Regions from separate parts of the Rhodococcus sp. NPDC055024 genome, predicted to be linked through region 1. Evidence: riboswitches for the same ligand, from Rfam matches in the RefSeq annotation. Region 1 holds a riboswitch; each other region holds the start of a gene.
What was found. A riboswitch is a leader RNA that binds a small molecule or an ion and turns the genes downstream of it on or off. The one in region 1 is predicted to bind S-adenosylmethionine.
Positions count from the first base shown of each region.

Region 2: it holds a riboswitch for S-adenosylmethionine, as region 1 does, so the genes downstream of both, ACWF6P_RS10960 (putative leader peptide) here and ACWF6P_RS01820 (ABC transporter substrate-binding protein) in region 1, are expected to answer to the same signal.
Region 3: it holds a riboswitch for S-adenosylmethionine, as region 1 does, so the genes downstream of both, ACWF6P_RS30205 (LLM class flavin-dependent oxidoreductase) here and ACWF6P_RS01820 (ABC transporter substrate-binding protein) in region 1, are expected to answer to the same signal.

Region 1 covers NZ_JBSGVT010000001.1:396,621-402,959, reverse strand. The annotation lists gene ACWF6P_RS01850 (ABC transporter permease) at 1-1,004, shown strand, start outside; gene ACWF6P_RS01845 (ABC transporter ATP-binding protein) at 1,001-1,741, shown strand; gene ACWF6P_RS01840 (PAS domain S-box protein) at 1,853-2,293, shown strand; gene ACWF6P_RS01835 (TetR/AcrR family transcriptional regulator) at 2,300-2,926, opposite strand; gene ACWF6P_RS01830 (hypothetical protein) at 2,978-3,922, shown strand; gene ACWF6P_RS01825 (SDR family NAD(P)-dependent oxidoreductase) at 3,919-4,698, shown strand; SAM riboswitch class IV at 4,882-4,995, shown strand; gene ACWF6P_RS01820 (ABC transporter substrate-binding protein) at 5,066-6,339, shown strand, end outside.
Region 2 covers NZ_JBSGVT010000004.1:43,017-49,355, forward strand. The annotation lists gene ACWF6P_RS10950 (FAD-dependent oxidoreductase) at 1-687, shown strand, start outside; gene ACWF6P_RS10955 (GNAT family N-acetyltransferase) at 696-1,286, shown strand; SAM riboswitch class I at 1,304-1,398, shown strand; gene ACWF6P_RS10960 (putative leader peptide) at 1,407-1,496, shown strand; gene ACWF6P_RS10965 (ABC transporter substrate-binding protein) at 1,645-3,285, shown strand; gene ACWF6P_RS10970 (ABC transporter permease) at 3,288-4,286, shown strand; gene ACWF6P_RS10975 (ABC transporter permease) at 4,279-5,169, shown strand; gene ACWF6P_RS10980 (dipeptide ABC transporter ATP-binding protein) at 5,166-6,339, shown strand, end outside.
Region 3 covers NZ_JBSGVT010000024.1:7,652-13,990, forward strand. The annotation lists gene ACWF6P_RS30195 (dicarboxylate/amino acid:cation symporter) at 1-1,340, opposite strand, end outside; gene ACWF6P_RS30200 (phosphodiesterase) at 1,680-2,585, shown strand; SAM riboswitch class IV at 2,664-2,777, shown strand; gene ACWF6P_RS30205 (LLM class flavin-dependent oxidoreductase) at 2,760-4,106, shown strand; gene ACWF6P_RS30210 (NtaA/DmoA family FMN-dependent monooxygenase) at 4,127-5,494, shown strand; gene ACWF6P_RS30215 (stealth family protein) at 5,545-6,339, opposite strand, start outside.

The sequences.
Region 1 (6,339 bases):
TCGCGTTGATCTCCGTGGTGGTTCTGTTGGTTGCACTTCTGGTCAGTTTTCTCAGCGGATTGACTGCGGGACTTCGCCATCAGAACGTGTCCGCCATCGAGGCCATGAATGCCGACACGGTGGTGTTCGCCGACACCGGCGCGGGTGCGTCGTTCGACGAATCGGCGCTCACGCAGGACCAGGTCAACGCCTGGACCTCGACCTCGAAGGACGTCGATCCCGTTGGAATCGGCCGCGGGAAAGCAGGATTGGCCGGCGGAAATCAGAAGTCGGTCGCCCTGTTCGGTGCTGACGGCGGTTTCGGGGACGTGACGCCGTCAGCGCCAGGCACGGTGGTGCTGAGCGAAGGTGCCGCCCGCGATCTGGCGGCGAGCGCCGGCGATCAGGTGAGCGTCGGTACGCAGCAGTTCACCGTCAGCGCCGTTCGCGGTGACGACTGGTACAGCCATTCACCCGTCGTCTGGATGACGCTTGACGACTGGCAGGCGGCCAATCCGCGCGGCGGAGTCGCGACAGTGCTGGCTGTGAGCGGAGCCTCTGACGCTTCCGCAACTGACAAGTCGGCCGCGACGACGTCGACGACGGTCAGCGGTTCGCTCGACGCGATCGGTTCGTACAAGTCGGAGAACGGGTCGTTGACGTTGATGACGCTCATGTTGTTCGCGATCTCGGCCCTGGTGATCGGTGCGTTCTTCACGGTGTGGACGATCCAGCGAACCCCGGACATCGCGACGCTGAAAGCACTCGGCGCGACTACCGGTTCTCTGGTGCGCGACGCATTGGGTCAGGCACTCATCGTGTTGATCGCCGGAGTCACCGTCGGGATCGGGCTGACAGCGGTGGCCGGTTCGCTGATCGGTGACGCCATGCCGTTTGTCCTGGACGCATCTACGACCGTCGTACCTGCCGTGGCATTGATCGGACTCGGTCTGCTCGGCGCGGCCTTTGCACTTCGATTCCTCTCGACCACCGATCCACTCACAGCATTGGGGAGCGCACGATGACCATGACTACCGGCACCACAGTTCTCGACATCCAGAACGTCGACCTGACGTTTCCCGACGGGCAATCGCGGGTGACAGCGTTGGACGACGTGTCCCTGCGGCTGCACCGCGGCGAGATCGCCGCGATCACCGGGCCCTCGGGTTCGGGTAAGTCCAGCCTGTTGGCGGTGGCGTCGACCCTGATCCGTCCGGATTCCGGGCACGTCTACCTCCGGACGCCGGAGGGCAGCACCGACATTGCCGCGCTGAGTCGGCGGGCTGCGTCGGAGCTGCGACGCTCGTCGATCGGGATCGTCTTCCAGCAGTCCAACCTGGTGTCGTCGTTGACGGCACTGGAGCAGCTCGAGGTGATGGCGCATCTGGGGCAGTCCGTGTTCACGTCGCGGGCCCGTCGCAAGGCCGTGAAATCAAAAGCGATGGATTTGCTGGACGCTGTCGGACTGGCGGATCAGAGCGGAAAACGGCCGTCCCAGCTGTCGGGCGGGCAGCGGCAGCGGGTCAATCTCGCGCGGGCATTGATGAACGATCCGCAGCTTCTGGTGGTCGACGAGCCCACCAGCGCGCTCGATCAGGAGCGCGGTGCTGCCGTCATGGATCTGATCATCGGGGTGGTGCGGGAACACGAGGCGGCAACCCTTCTCGTGACACACGACCGAAGTCACCTGTCTCGGATGGATACTGTCTATCGTGTTGTTGACGGTTCCTTGGCGGAGGACCAGGAGGCGCTCGCGGCGTAACTCAGGCGGGCACGATTCGGGCATTCGTCACTGCATCCGGGCGGGAAGTCAACCCGCGATTTGCTGGGCAGTTAGACTGTTGTCGACTCGGGCAACTTGAGAGGACGTGTTATGGAACGCCGCCGCAACGTTGCGCAGCCGCCACAATCGCCGATTGCGGATCTGGAGCAGATGCCTGCCCTGATTCTCCTCGACAGGCTTCCGGTGCCGGTCATGGCCGTTCACCGCGACGGCAGCATCGTTTTTGCCAATCCGTCCTTCGCTGACATGCTGGGATACCCCAAGAAGGCCGTCTCGGCGTTGCGTTTGCAGGACATTCTTTACGACAAGGATGCCGACGACGTCAGTGCCGAGCAGGCCCATCGTGAACTGAGTTCCGAACCGGGCTCGGTCAAGGAGTTCGTGCACTCGGACAGCACTTTGGTGCGGGCGACGGTCAGCCAGTCGCTGCTTCGCCGTGACGACGACACGATCACCCTTGCCGTCCTCCACGATCTGACGGAGCGCCTGTGGAACAACCCACGGCACATCGACGACAAGCCCACCAAGTAGTTCGAGTTACTTCCTGGATTTGACGGTTCGGTCCAGGCCGAGGGTTGCAGCAAGGGTGTTGACCACCCATTCTTCGTACTGTTGCCCGGTCCAACCCGCGCCGACCACGAGGTCTGTGTACGTCTCGGGGCTGAGCAGTGTCAGTGCCACGTTCACGGCTGTCTCGAGGTCGACGGTCGGCGCCTTTTCGACGATGCCGACCATCAGATGTTCCTGCACCGTGCGTCGCTGCGTGCGGTTGATTTGCCACAAGCGGGCGGCATCGTCGTCCGCGGAAGCAGCGGCGCGTAGTGCCAACAGGATGTCCGCGGTGCGCTCCAGAATCAGCCGCCCGTGGTGAACCTGAATCCGGAGTTGCCCGAGGGGATGTGGGGCGCCGAGTGCCGCCGCCACCCACGGTCGGTCCAGAGTTGCCGTCTTTTCCTCATCGCCCGCCACAGCCACGTCGAGCAGTGCTGACAGCACGCTCGGCTTGTTGCCGAACACGAAATAGACACTCTGCACCGACACGCCCGCCGCCGCGGCAAGCTGCTTGATCGTGGCGGCCGCGTAGCCGGGATCGACAAAAACTTCGCGCGCTGCCTCGATGATCTTGCGCCGCGCCGACGTATCTTCCCGAAGAACCTCAGTCATGATTAGAGTCTAACTCTAGAGTCGAACTCTAGCTACTCGGGAGGCGAAAAAATGACGAAGGTTCTTGTACTTGGTGGCTACGGTGCCGTCGGGATTCCCCTGATGAAACAACTCGCGAAGGTCCCCGAAATCTCCGCGTACTCCGCCGGCCGTGATCCTGCCCGCGCGGACGTCGTCGTTGATCTTAAAGAACCAGGCGCGTATTCGACTGTGGTTCGAGACTTCGATGTCGTGGTGAACGCGTCGGGTTTCGAGGACGTTCGCCTGGCCGACGAAGCGGTACGCGGCGGGGCGGCATTCGTCGACATCACGGCGACCTCGAGCTACTGCGAAGAATTGGAAGCGGTCGACGGACCCGTTCTGATCGGCGTCGGCTTGGCGCCGGGGTTGACCAGCGTCCTCGCAGCAGCGGCGCACCGACTCGGCGACGGGCCAGTGGACATCGTGATCGGACTTGGCGGCGGAGAACTACACGGGCCAGCAGCGACGGCGTGGACCTACGGGATGTTGGGCACCAGGTTTCCGGACCCAGACGGTCGATCGATCCGGAACTATTCCGGGATGAAGACGTTTCGAATGCCGGCCGACGCGACCGGGTACCGCACCGGTCCTGCTGTGCGGGCCGATTTTTCGGACCAGCATGCGTTGACGCGCGACCTCGGTGTGCCGGTCAGGACGTACCTGCGATTGGACACGACCGCTGCGACGCTCGGGCTCGCTGTCATGACGTGGGTACCCGCGCTCCGGAAGATAGTACCGAAGAAGCTGTGGGGCTCTGATCGTTGGGTCGCGATGGCCCGAACGGACACCGGTCCGGCGCTGTGGGTTTCGGGGCGGAGCCAGTCGGCAGCGACGGCAGCTATCGCCGCGCGCGCCGTGCAATTGATTCGAGACCGAACGATCTCGAAGCCGACGTGGTATCACTCGGTGGAGACGGCAGAGTCGTTGCAAGCGGCTGTTCCCGGTCCATTCCACCTGCAGAAGGGCGCACCATGAATACATCGTCCGCCGACACACGTCGGGTCGCTCTGGTCACCGGAGCCGCCTCGGGAATCGGTAGGGCCACCGTCGAACTGTTCGTCTCACGCGGGCATGCAGTTGTGGCCGTCGATGTCTCCGAACGCGGACTGGAATCTCTGAATCGACTCGACGGCGTCGTCACGGTGGTCGGTAGCGTCACCGAGGAGCAGGTCAACAAGGCGGCCGTCGATACCGCACTCGAACGTTTCGGCCGACTCGACGCTGCCGTCTTCAACGCCGGGACCGGAGGCACACCTCCGCTGGAGTCTCCCGATGCCGTCGAGAATGCCGACCGCATCATCGGCGTCAACCTTCGGGGTCCCATCCACGGACTACGGGCCGCGATTCCGGCCCTGCGCGCAAGCAAGGGTTCTGCCGTTTTCACGGCCTCCGTCGCCGGCCTGCGGGGCGATCCAGGCAACTGGGCATACAACGCCACCAAGGGCGCACTCGTGAATCTGGTGCGCGCCTTCGCAATCGACTACGCCGGCGTCGGCGTTCGGATCAACGCCCTCGCGCCCGGTCTGACCCGGACCGGTATCACCGCGAACGTTACCTCCGATCCGGCGGTGCTTTCCGCTATCGAGCGACGAATCCCTCTGGGCCGCTTCGCTGAACCTGTGGAACAGGCAGAGGCGATCTGGTTCCTCTCGTCCCCCGCGGCGAGTTACATCACCGGCACGACACTCGTCGTCGACGGGGGCCTCGATGCCAATCTCGGGATCCTTCCGCTGCCGGGCCAATCGCTCTGAACCTGGCCGTTCCGTGACGACCGAACCAGATCGACGACCAGTCGCGGGTAATTGACGGGTTCAGTGGTGGGCAAGCCAAAATTGGTGACATATCGGAGATTTGGCGCGAGCATGGAACAGCTCTCTCACTCACGCTGAGTTTAATCCGTGTTTACTCTTATGCGTCGCCTTAGAATTCCAATCGGTCATGAGAATCAGTGACAAGCTCCGGCTCGCTGGTCGGCAACCCTTCGACGCGACGGGGTGCCCCGGATGACGACCAGGCCGACGGGCACCCCCGTTCGGTCAGCGCTGGCTTTGAAAGAGCCCTTTGTAGAGAGCGAATACCTTGACTCGTGTTCATCGACGCGTTGGTGCGACCGGAGCTGTGGCGGTTACCTTCGCGATACTGTTGACCTCCTGCTCGTCCAAGGCAGACAGCACGCCGTTCGACGAGAATGCGACGCCGGTCTCAGGCGGCACGTCCACGTTCGGTCTCAACTCCGACGTCGATTGCGTCGATCCGCAACAAACCGGCAGCTCCGTGGCAGCGCTGGTCTCACGAAACGTGGTGGATTCCCTCGTCGCGCACGGCGAGAACAACGAGTTCACACCGTGGTTGGCCAGTTCCTGGACCGAATCCGAGGACGCGAAGCTGTACACCTTCACCCTGCGTGACGGCGTCACGTTCTCCGACGGAACTCCGGTCGACGCGGAGGCCGTGAAATTCAACTTCGATCGTGTTTCCAACCCGGCGACCAAGTCGGCGTACGCCAGATCGCTTCTCGGACCGCTCGATACGGTTACGGTGGTAGACGCGAATACAGTCAGCGTGGCGTTCACCGCGCCGTACCCGTCGTTCCTGCAGGGTGCTTCACTGCCGTTCCTCGGCATTCAGTCGCCGACGCATCTGCGCTCGACCGACAACGCGAACTGCACCACTCTGGTCGGGTCGGGGGCCTTCACCTTGGGCAACTACACCAAGGGCGTGGGATTCGAGTTGAATCGCCGAGACGACTACAACTGGGGCCCCGGATACGCCAAACATCAAGGTGCAGCCTATTTGGAGAAGTTAAATTTCCGCATCCTGCCCGAAAACGCCACGCGCCTCGGCTCTCTGGAGAACGGAGAGGTCGATGCCATCGCGGCCGTTCCGTCGGCGAATGCGCCGCAAGTGGACAAGGATCCGAACCTCCGTCTGATCAAGTACGAGAACCCAGGCATCAACTACAGCATCTTCCTCAACACCCAAGCCGCACCGTTCACGGATATTCGTGTGCGACAGGCTTTCCAGAGTTCGCTCAACTCCACCGACCTGGTCAAGAGCGTCTACTTCGACCAGTTGCGACCCGCCGACAACATCCTCGGACCGAAGACGCCGTACTACGACGCTACCGTCGCCGGCGACTGGGGATACGACGTCGACAAGGCGAATTCGCTTCTCGACGAAGCAGGTTGGACATCACGCGATTCCGACGGGTACCGGACCAAGGACGGTAAACGTCTGAGCATCCGATTCCCCTACGATTCGTCCAGCTACTTCGCCGAGAACGCGCCCCTGCTCGAGGCTTTCCAGGATCAGGTCAAGAAGGATGTGGGATTCGACTTGGTCATCGAGCCCGTGGACACCGGAACGCTGTCCGATCGTGCGGCGAAGGGGGA
Region 2 (6,339 bases), on a different contig from region 1:
TTGCACGCGGACCGCGCCGTGACCGCGCTGAAAGCGGGAGCGGTGTTCGCCGGTGCCGAGGTCCGTCACGACGTTCGGGTACTGGCACTCGCGCGAGCGTCGTACGGCGTGGACGTGGTGACGGACGGCGGAACGCTCGCGGCTCGTCAGGTCGTGATCGCGGCTGGGGCGTGGACTGCGGACCTGATCGCAGACAGCGGACTCGGTTCCGAGATCGTGCTCCCGACGCTGCGCACGACGCAGGAACAACCGGCCCACTTTGCACCGCTGGACCCGGGAGTCGAGTGGCCGAGTTTCGTTCACCACACGGGTGCGCAGTTGGAGACCGCGGGGATCTACGGACTCGGTTCCGAGGACGGCATCAAGATCGGCGAACACGCGACCGGGCCGGTCGTGACTCCACAGACCCGCGACTACACCCCTGATGTCGACGGAGAGCAACGATTGGTCGAGTACGCCGAGTCGTGGTTGCCCGGCGTTGATTCCACCCACGTCGAGTCGATCACGTGCCTGTACACGAGCACGCCGGACAGTAACTTCGTCATCGACCGAGTCGGCGCCGTCACGGTCGCGGCGGGATTCTCGGGTCATGGATTCAAATTCGGTCCGGCCCTGGGTGACCTTGTATCGAACCTCGTCGAGGGAACCGCGCTCGCTCCGGAAGTTTTTCGGCTGGGGGAGCGTTGACCAGATTCATGGAGGAAAGTGTTGTGGCACTGGAGCTCGGGACCCGGCAGGTCGAGGGCATCGGCGCGGTAGAGGTCTACTCGGTATCGCAGGACGATCCCTTGGCGGCTCCACTGATCGCGGAGTTGGCGCTCGAATACAGCTCGCGATACGGCGGAACTCGCGAAGCGATGCTCGCGGATCTCACCACGTACCCGGCAGAAGAATTTGCGTACCCGCAGGGGGCGCTCCTGGTGCTCACCCACGAGGATGTGCCTATTGGCGGTGGTGCATTTCGCCAATTTGATTCCACCACTGCCGAATTGAAGAGAATCTGGACATCGGTCGACTATCGGAAGCGTGGTCTCGGCAAGGTCGTCGTTCGCGAGTTGGAACGAGAGATCGAGCTTCGCGGATACCACAGGGTGTTCCTGACGACGGGCCCTCGGCAACCGGAGGCTGTCGCGCTGTACCTGTCCAGTGGATACACACCGCTCTACGACGCTTCACTCTCGCCCGAAGAAGTGGGCGTCCACCCGTTCGAGAAACAACTTCGGGTGCTCGAAAATGTGACCCGAGCAGCAATTCCTACCGACCGGGTTGACAACACCCGGGTTTAACCTCGTACACTTGCGAACGACCATCCAGAGCGACCGAGAGACCTGGCTCATTGAAGTCGCAGCAACCCCCCGAGTGATCGGGTGCGGGTGCTACCGCCAGGACCGATGGAGGAACACGAAATGAAGGCAGTCGAAGGCGGCTTCGATACCGCCTGGTCGCGTCGTCACGTAGACCTGTGCCGCACCGCGGGATCTTTCTGTACCAACTGACCTCGGTCAGTCATTCACACTCAGGCGAGTCGTCGACAAGTCTGTTTTCTCTTCTCTGCACAAGTGATTCGCGCTCGATCGCCTTCTTGGAGCTTCTTGCTCCACGGCGACGGGTGCGCTCTTCGGCATGCCTCTTTAGGAGTTCTTGGTGTCTTCGCCCTCATTCGGTGCCCGCAAACGCGCGACCGTCATTGCCGGTATCGGTGCTGTCTCGGTTCTCGGGACCGTCCTCGCCGGCTGCAGCAGCGACGGAAGCGGCAGCGGTGCCGACGCGGGTCCCGCGCAGTCCGGCGGAACCCTTCGTTACGGCCTCTCACAGGCGCCGACGTGCGCCGATCCGGCCCAGGCCGGCAGCAACCAGACCGTGTATGTCACTCGTACCGTGGTGGATTCGCTGACCGATCAAAATCCCGACACCGGAGAGATCACCCCGTGGCTCGCCAAGAGTTGGGAGATCAGCCCGGACGCCGCGAGCTTCACGTTTGTCCTTCGCGACGATGCCACTTTCAGTGACGGAACACCGGTAACGGCGGATTCGGTGAAGAAGACCTTCGACTCGGTCAAGAACCTCGGACCGAACGCATCGTTGGCGAAGAGCTACCTGTCCTCGTACACGGGCACCGACGTCGTTGACGCACACACGGCGAAGATCAATTTCTCCGGACCCAATGTTCAGTTCCTGCAGGCAACTTCGACGCCGCAGCTCGGAATCCTCGCCGAATCCACCACCGCCCTGGCCTCCGAGCAGCGCTGCCCCGGTGCAGCGGTGATCGCCTCCGGCCCGTTCGTCTACACCGACTGGCAGCAGGACAAGAGCGTCAAGATCGCCAAGCGTGCGGGATACAACTGGGCGTCGGACGCGGTCGCACACCAGGGCGAGGCCTACCTCGACGGCGTCGACTTCACCGTGGTCCCCGAATCCGGTGTGCGCGCGGGCAGCGTGGCTTCCGGCCAGCTCGATGCTGTCAGCGACGCGCTCCCGCAGGACGCGCCGCAGATCGAGGGCGCCGGTGGACGCATCCTCACCCGCCCCAACCCCGGCGTGAGCTTCTTCTTCCAGCCCAACGTCAGTCGTGGAGTTCTCGCTGATCAGGCTGTGCGCCAGGCCATCATTCCGGCGATCAACCGGCAAGAGCTCGTCGACACCGTTCTAGATCCGTCGTTCTTCCCGGCAACGAGCCCGTTGGCTCACACCACTCCGCTCTACACCGACGAATCCGGTGTCGTGACGTACGACGCCGACAAGTCGGCAAAGCTTCTCGACGCAGCCGGTTGGAAGGCCGGAAGCGACGGTATCCGCGAGAAGGACGGGCAGAAGCTCACGTTCAGCGTCACGTTCAGCCCGGTGTTCTCGGGTAATCAGGCCATTCTCGAGCTCGTGCAGCAGCAGCTCAAGAAGGTCGGCGTCGACCTGCAGCTCAATCTGGTCTCGAACGGTGAATGGACCGAGAAGGGGGTGTCGGGTGATTACGATTCGCTGTACTACAACAGCACTCGGGCCGACGCCGACATCCTCCGGGCGTCGTTCAGCACCGAGGGCCGCAACCTCAACCGTCGCGGCGCAGACCCGGAGCTCGACAAGGTTCTCACCGACCAGCTCGCAGCCACGGACAACGGTCAGCGCGGCGAACTGGTCTCCACCGCTCAGGAATTGATCCTCGACCGTGGGCTCTCCATCCCCACCATCGAGCTCTCGCAGGCCATCGGCGCCGGATCGAGTGTTCAGGATCTGAACTTCGAAGCCTCGTCACGCCTGCAGTTCTACGACGCATGGTTGTCGGGTAAGTAATCATGACTCGATACGTACTCACCCGACTGGGCCAGGCCGCGGTTGTCCTGTGGGCGGCCTTCACCATCTCGTTCGTGATTCTGTTCCTCCTGCCGAGCGATCCGGTCAGTATGGCTGCGGACTCGTCCGGGCAGGGTGTTGCAGTGGATCAGGCTGCGCTCGATCAGCTTCGAGCACGATACGGCTTGGACCAGTCGGTGTGGGTGCAGTACTGGACATCGCTGACAAACGCACTTCGCGGTGATTTCGGTACGTCGATCTCCACCGGTCAGTCGGTCACGGATGCCATCTCCTCGGCATTGCCGAGCACCCTGGTGCTGGCAACCACGGCGTTGGTTCTCGCCGTGCTGTTCGGACTGGCGATCGCGTTCTTCGCTACCTATACCCGCAAGCGGTGGCTGGCGAACCTGTTGTTCTCGTTGCCGCCTTTGGGTGTGGCAGTGCCCACCTTCTGGGTGGGTCTGATCCTCCTGCAGCTCTTCTCGTTCCGTTTGCACATCTTCCCGGCATTCGGGGACAAGGGATTCGCAACAGTGATTCTTCCGGCGATCACCCTGGCGATTCCGACCGGCGCCGTTATCGCGCAGGTCCTCACGACCAGCCTGCAGTCGACGCTGCGTTCGCCGCACGTGGAGACCGCCTATGCCAAGGGCGCCAGCCGTTGGCGCGTGCAGACCCGTCACGCGTTGCGACTGGCGAGCATTCCGGCATTCACCATCGCCGGTGTTCTGGTCGGAACTTTGCTGGCTGGTTCGGTGGTCGTGGAGACGGTGTTCTCCCGCGCGGGTGTCGGCCGTCTGACCCAGACGTCGGTGATGGCGCAGGACATCCCCGTGGTGCAGGGAGTCGTTGTGTTCGCCTCCCTGGTCTTCGTGCTCGTCAACCTCGCGGTCGACCTCTTCTACCCCCTGATCGATCCGCGAATCATTCAGGCGAAGAAGACACGCGCCGACAACTCGAATACCGAAAGCTCGACCGATCTGGAGCCGGCCCATGTCTGACACATTGATCGAACCCTTACTCCTCGATCCACGCGTCGAGGCCAAGGCACCAGTCGTTTCGCGCCGAAGGTCGACTGCCATCGGTTTGATCCGTAAGCCCGGTCTGGTCATTCCGGTGCTGATCGTGCTGCTTGCCATCGGCTTTGCCGTCGCGCCCGGGTTCTTCGCCAGCGGTGATCCGTTGTCCGGCGTCCCGGCGGACAAACTGCAGGGCCCGAGCTTGGCTCACTGGTTCGGAACCGACAACCTCGGACGTGACCTGTACACACGCTTCGTGCATGGCGCTGCACTGTCCTTGACTGCGACTTTGGTGGCGGTGGGAATCGCGTTGGTAGCAGGATCGATCATCGGTCTGCTCGCGGGCTTTGTCGGCGGCGTCGTCGACGCCGTTCTGATGCGCATCGTCGACGTCCTGCTGTCCATTCCGGCGCTGCTGCTCTCGTTGGCGTTGGTGACCGCACTCGGGTTCGGCACCATCAACGTCGCCATCGCGGTCGGTGTCAGCATGGTCGCCAACTTTGCGCGAGTGATGCGTGCCGAAGTGATGCGGGTGCGCGGCGCGCAGTACGTCGAGGCCGCGTTCAGCTCGGGTGTGCAGTGGCTCGGTGTCCTGCGTCGGCACGTGCTGCCCAACTCGTATGCGCCCGTGGTCGCGCTGTCCGCAGTCGAGTTCGGGCAGGCAGTTCTTGCGGTGTCGGCACTGAGCTTCTTGGGATTCGGGGCGGTTCCGCCTACCCCCGAATGGGGATCGCTGGTGTCCGAGGGGCGCAACTTCCTCGCCAATGCTTGGTGGATGACAACACTTCCCGGTCTCGCGATTGTTGCCGTGGTCATCTCGGCGCACCGTATCGGCCACGAGATCGAAAGGAGCAACCGGCGATGAGCACGACCGAGGAACAGTTGCTTTCCGTCACCGACCTGCAGATCTCCTACGGCAACGAGCCCGCGGTATCCGGTGTGAGTTTCACCGTCGGCCGCGGTGAAGTAGTTGCGGTGGTGGGCGAATCGGGTTCGGGAAAATCGACTACGGCCCACGCGATACTGGGCCTGCTCGCCGGTAGCGGTCATGTCACCGGTGGAAGCGTCGAGTTCGAAGGTGAGAGAATCGATTCGTACTCCGACCGCGCGTGGCAGCGAATCCGCGGCGCTCGTATCGGTTTGGTGCCGCAGGATCCGACGACCTCGCTCAACCCGGTGACCCGGATCGGCGACCAGGTTGCAGAAGTCCTGCGGATCCACGGCCTCGCCGACCGGCGCACAGCGCGGTTGGATGCCGTCGCCGTGCTCGAGCGCGCGGGTATCGACCGCCCGGAAATCCGGGCGCGCCAGTACCCACACGAGCTCTCCGGCGGTATGCGGCAACGAGTTCTGATCGGCATCGCTCTTGTGGCGAACCCGGCTCTCATCATCGCCGACGAGCCGACCAGTGCTCTGGACGTCACGGTTCAGCGACGCATTCTCGACCATCTCGACGAGCGAATCGCCGAATCCGGTGCCGCCGTACTCCTGATCACGCACGACCTGGGTGTGGCCGCAGACCGCGCGGATCGGATCCTGGTGATGCAGGGCGGCAGGATCGTCGAATCCGGTCGCACCGCAGATATTTTGGGAGACCCGCAAGACGAGTACACCAAGAAACTGCTGAACTCTGCCCCGAGCCTGTCCTCGGGACCGGTCGATCGTCCGGTCCGTCAGGACACGACACCGCTGCTGACGCTGACCGGAATCACCAAGCGTTTCAACGCCGGCCGCGGGAATTCGATCACCGCGGTGAACGAAGTATCGCTGACTGTTCCGAGGGGCCAGACGGTGTCGCTGGTGGGGGAGTCAGGCTCCGGAAAGTCGACTACCGCGCGCATTGCCGTGCGATTGGAGCAGGCGGACGTCGGCACCATCACCTTCGACGGACAGGACATCACGAAGGTCAAGGGCAGCGACCTGCGCGAGCTGCGTCGAAAGATTCAGCTCGTGTACCAGAACCCATATGCATCGCTCGACCCGAAATTGTCCGTCCAAGACATCGTGGCGGAGCCGTTGCGGGCCTTCAAAGTTG
Region 3 (6,339 bases), on a different contig from region 1:
CCGTTGCGGGGAGCGTCGAAACGCTCCTTGTCGAGGATGCCCTCACGCTTTGCAACGATGACCGGAACCAGAGCCTGGCCGGTGACGTTGACTGCGGTACGACCCATGTCGACGATCGGTTCGACGGCGAGGAGCAGGCCGACGCCAGCCAGCGGAAGACCCAGGGTGGAGAGCGTGAGTGTGAGCATGACTGTCGCACCGGTTGTTCCGGCCGTTGCTGCCGAGCCGATGACCGAAACGACGACGATCAGCAGGTAGTCGGTGAACGTCAGCGGAACGTCGTAGAAGCCGGCGACGAAGATTGCTGCGATTGCGGGATAGATTGCAGCGCAACCGTCCATCTTCGTGGTGGCACCGAGCGGAACGGCGAACGAGGCGTACTCACGCGGAACACCGAGGTTGCGTTCTGTCACGCGTTCGGTCAGAGGCAGGGTGCCGATCGACGAGCGCGAGACGAAACCGAGCTGAGTCGCAGGCCAGACGCCGGAGAAGAAGCTTCGGACCGAGAGGCCGTGCGCGGCAATCAGGATGGGGTAGACCACGAAGAACACGATCGCCAGACCGATGTAGATGGCGGCGGTGAAGACGCCCAGCGAGCCGATCGCATCCCAGCCGTAGGTGGCGACAGCGTTGGCAATCAGCGCGGCGGTGCCGATCGGGGCGAGGCGGATGATCCACCACAGGACCTTCTGAACGATCGCGAGAAGCGATGCGTTGAACTCGAGGAACGGCGCAGCCTTCGGTCCGATCTTGAGCGCAGCAATGCCGATTGCGCCGGCGATGACGAGCAGCTGCAGGACGTTGAAGCTCAGCGACGTGGTCGCTACACCTTCGGTAACGGAAGTCTTTGCGCCCAGCCCGAGGAAGTTGCTCGGAACCAGTCCGGTGATGAACGCCCACCACGAGCCGGAGCTCTTGGGTTCCTTCGCTGCTTCGGCGGCGACGTCGGTCCGTGAACCGGGATCGGTGATCAGGCCGACGATGATGCCGATGATCACAGCGATGAACGCGGTGATGGCGAACCAGAGCAAGGTCTGCACGGCCAGGCGAGCTGCATTGGCGACCTGTCGCAGGTTGGCGATGGAACTGACGATGGCCGTGAACACCAGCGGGATCACGGCAACGGTGAGCAGCTTGACGTAACTCGAACCGATGGTCTGCACGGTGCCGACCAACCAGTTGACGTTGCCGTCGGCCGCATCAGGCATTGCCCGGGCGACGAGACCGATGATGACACCGAGTACGAGGCCGGCGACGATCTGCGGTCCGAATGCCGTCGCCCAGGACGGAAAACGGGACGTGGACTTTTCCGGCACGCCGGTGGAGGTGGAGCTGGGCATGACTATGCCTTTCGAAAATCAAGGGAGCGAAACGCAGCGCGGCACCAGAGGCCGGGCAGATTCGAAGAAATGTTTCCTGGTACGCGTCAGGTCAGAGCGAGCGCGTACACATTGCGCTCGCCTGCAGGCGAAGGTCGACGTAACGCCGAGTGGTCAGGAACAACACTGTCCACACACTACTCGCAGCTTCAACTACTCGATCCCGAGGGTCGCCGCGGGAGTTCGCTTCGTGTTCGTCGGGTGTGCCCCGATCAGTCACTGTTGGTCGGTTGACTAGTGTCGACGATCAGTAGGTGCCGCACCGGCGCCTACGCGTCGGCAAGCGGAAGCGAGAGACCGATGAGCGTTCGGAATGCCGAGTACCCGCGTCCGAAGCATTTTCTGGTGCACCTCAGTGACACACATCTGGTGGCGCAGGGACAGCTGTACGACGCCGTGGATGCGTCGACGAGGTTGCGGGAAGTGCTCCGCGGGATCGTGGCCTCGGGCGCACGCCCGGATGCACTGATATTCACCGGCGACCTGACCGACCAGGGGCACCCCGACGCATACGCGGAATTGAAAGCCATCGTGGAACCCGTGGCGGCCGAGATCGATGCGCAGGTCGTCTGGGCGATGGGCAACCACGACGACCGCCCTACGTTCAGATCTCTGCTGTTGGGCGAAGACGCCACCGATCATCCCGTCGACAACGTCTACGACCTTGACGGACTGCGGGTGATCACCCTGGATTCGTCGGTTCCCGGGCATCACTACGGTGAGATAACGGATGGCCAATTGGATTGGCTACGCGCAGAATTGGCGGTGCCGGCGCCCGACGGAACAATTCTGGCGCTGCATCATCCGCCTGTTCCGTGCATTCAGGATCTCGCGGTTCTGGTGGAGTTGCGCGATCAGTCCCGGTTGGCGGACGTCTTGCGTGGCAGCGACGTCCGGGCGATTCTTGCCGGGCACCTGCACTATTCGACGACGGCGACGTTCGCCGGCATTCCGGTTTCCGTGGCGTCGTCGACGTGTTACACCCAGGACTTGAACGTGGAAGTCGGTGGTCAGCGTGGTCGTGACGGGGCTCAGGGGTGCAATCTGGTGCACGTGTACGACGAGACAATTGTTCATTCGGTCGTTCCACTCGGTGCGCACGTGACGGTCGGTGAGCCCGTCGACGCGGCCGAGGGTGCCCGGAGGCTCAGTGCTGCCGGCATTCGAATCCTCGAGAGCGAAAAGGCGGCACGCTCGATCATCTGAGGTCGCAGGCGGTTTCCGGCACCCACGCGCAGTTCTGGGTGATTGCCGGGCGGTCGCGTACTCACTACCGTCGAGGTAGGTGCAGAGCTCCAGCAACAAGGACCGGCTAGCTGGACGGCAACCCTTCATGCCGATGGGGTGCCCCGGAATCACACCTGGCGATACGCGCGGTGCGTGTCGCAAGCGGCAGTCGCCACGAGAACCGTCAGTCGAGTGCTGACGGTTTCTGCGGTCGGCACTGTGCGCTCCCGAGTAGTTCTCGAACAGGAGTATGCGCCGATGACCTCCACCCCTTCTTCTCATCTTGCTCCGTTGCATCTCGCCGTAGCGCTGGACGGTGCCGGTTGGCACCCAGCGGCCTGGCGAGAGCCGCACTCGCGCCCGAGTGAGCTGTTCAGCGCGTCGTATTGGACTGACGTGGTGACGACCGCCGAGCGTGGTCTGCTCGATTTCGTCACCATCGAGGACAGTCTCTCGGTGCCAGCCAACCCACTCGAGCCTGTCGACGACGCGGTTGACCGGGTGCGCGCTCGGCTCGACGCACATCTCGTGGCCGCCCGACTGGCACCGATCACGAGCAACATCGGGTTGATCCCGACCATCACCACCATTCACACCGAACCGTTCCACGTGTCCAAAGCCGTTGCCACGCTGGACTACACCTCGCGCGGTCGCGCCGGATGGCAGGTGAAGGTGTCGGCCTCGGAATCCGAGGCGGCACAGTTCGGGCGACGCGATATCCCAGCGCTCACCGATGCCGAGCGTCAGTCGATCGTTTCAGGTGTCCTCCCGGACTTCGTACGTGATCTGTTCGACGAAGCTGCGGAGGCCGCTGACGTCATCCGGCGACTCTGGGACAGCTGGGAGGACGACGCCGAGATCCGCGACGTGGAGCAGCGCCGATTCATCGACCGAGACAAGTTGCACTACATCGACTTCGAGGGAAAGTATTTGTCGGTCCGTGGACCGTCGGTGACTCCGCGCCCGCCGCAGGGGCATCCAGTCGTGACCGCATTGGCGCATCAGCGCGTGGCGTACGAACTGGCAGCGCGCACGGCTGACCTGGTGTTCGTGACGCCATTCGACGACGGGCAGGTTACGGCAATCCTGGGTGAGGTGCGAGCAGCCGAAGAACACGTGCAGCGCGCCGGCGAACCACTTCGGGTCTTCACCGACATCGTCGTCTTCTTCGATACGCCGGAAGAAACCGGAAAGCAACGGCTCGCTCGACTCGACGCGCAGGTTGGTACCGAATACCGTTCGGACGCGCTGACCTTCACCGGTACCGCGGCCGAGTTGACAGATCTTCTGCTCCGGTGGCAACAGTTGGGAATCGACGGCTTCCGGTTGCGACCGGGCGTCGTCGTGGACGACCTCGACGCGATCGCCGGCGAGCTGGTTCCGGAATTGCAGCGGCGCAGCGTATTCCGCACCGAATACCCACAGACGAATCTTCGCGGACTGCTTGGTCTGTCCATCGACGTTCCCAACCGCTACGCCGCCGGCACTCCGGCCGCCTGACAGACGAGGAATACACTTTCATGAGTTCTCAGCAGCGTAAGCAGGTCATCCTGGGTGCCTACCTCGGCGGCGTCAACCATCACACTGCATGGTGGGATCCGCAGGCGGGCAGTCAGATCGAGTTCGAATCCTTCGAGCACACCGCTCGAACCGCCGAGCGTGGGAAGTTCGACTTCTTCTTCCTCGCCGAAGGTCTTGCTCTTCGTGAACGTGCAGGACAGATATTCGATCAGGACATCATCGGCAGGCCGGACACCTTCACCGTGCTTGCATCGTTGGCGGCAGTAACCGAACACCTCGGTTTGGCCGGCACCATCAACGCCACGTTCAACGAGCCGTACGAACTGGCCCGCCAATTTGCGACGCTCGATCAGTTGTCCGGAGGTCGTGCCGCCTGGAACGTCGTCACCTCGTTCGACGCATTCACCGGCCAGAACTTTCGTCGCGGTGGATACCTGGATCGTGCGCAACGATACGAGCGTGCGGAGGAGACGGTAGCGCTGGTGCGTGAGCTGTGGGATTCGTGGCGCAACGACGACATCGTTGCTGACAAGGCATCGGGACGCTTTCTCTCGCGACCAGATGCCGGTGAATTCGCTTTCCACGGATCACATTTCGATGTGAACGGCCGATTCACAGTTCCGCGCAGTCCACAAGGGCGCCCGGTTATTCTGCAGGCCGGGGTGTCGCCGCAGGGGCGCGATTTTGCTGCCGGCAATGCCGACGCGATCTTCTCACCGTATGGTCAATTGCCCGAGGCGGCCGATTTCTATCGCGATATCAAAGCACGTGCCGTCGCGGCCGGACGCGACCCGGGTGACATCAAGATCCTGCCGTCGGCGAGTTTTGTTCTCGGCACCTCGGAGGCAGATGCGATCGAGAAGTACCGAGAGATTCGCGACCAGCAGGTCACCGGCCAGACCGCTTTGGTTCTGCTCGAACAGATCTGGAATCTCGATCTGTCGAAGTACGACCCCGAAGGGCCCCTACCCGATATCGCACCGGACCCCGAAGCTCCGCCGATCATCCAGGGGCGCGCCTTCATTCACCAGGATCGTTTCGCGACCGTGGCAAAACTGCGCGCGGTCGCGGAAAGCAAGAAGTTGAATCTGCGCGAGGTTGTGATCGACCAGTTCGAGCGTGGACCGATTGTGGGTACGCCGCAGCAGGTTGCCGAGAAAATCGATTCGTTTGTCGGCAACGACGGTTCGGACGGATTCATCCTCGGCTCGCACCTCGTACCGACGGGACTCGACGAGTTCGTCGACGACGTGGTGCCGCTGCTGCAGGATCGAGGTGTTCTCCGTAGTGACTACGAAGGAACGACATTGCGTGACAATCTCGGATTGCCCATTCCAGTGCAGCGAGAGCATGTGTCAGCACGCTGATCGACTGAAGTGACGAGGGCCCAGCCGAAATCGGCTGGGCCCTCGTTCGTCTAGGATTCCCAGGGAGCCGGGATGGGGTAATAGCTCTCCAGAAACTCCGTGATCTTGCGTGTGCGAAGTTCCAGTTCGATCTCCGGAGCGCTGCCGTCGTTGAGGCAGAAGAAGTCCATGGAGCGCTTGGCGAGCAGTGAGTCCATGTCGCGCAAACCGGCCTTGACCGTCGTGTCGACGTATTTGACGGCTGCGGACTTCTGCACCACCGACCGTCCACTCATGAGCGTGTAGTAGTGGTACAGCGAATTGGTAACCGAGATATTGGAACTCGCGCGGAAGGTGCTTGCTGCAGTTGCGGCGAAGTCTTCGGCGAACTCACGTTCCATCTCTGCCATCACGCTCTTACGCAGCGGTGTCGCAGCGTGCTCGAGGTGCCTGGTGGTCATCAGCCCGAAGCGGTCCTGAAGCAACCGGCGGTTGACGCGTGCCGCATTCTCGAACCCGCTGCGGTCGTTGTCGTTGTGTCCCAATCCGATTCTGGTGTCGGCTTCGATGAACATGCTGATGCCACCGGGGGAGAAGAACATGTCCGGACCGACCGGACGGCCGAAGAACATGTCGTCGTTCGAGTAGAGGAAGTGTTCTGCCAGACCCGGTATATGGTGCAGCTGGCATTCGACAGCTTGAGAATTATGGGTGGGCAACACACTTGGATCGGCGAAGAACTTCTCGCTGGGCATGAACGTTACTCGCGGATCGTCGGCAAGCCAGTCCGGACGATCGGAATCGGTCGCGACGAAGATACGCCGGATCCACGGCGCGTACATGTGGATGGACCGTAGCGCGTACTT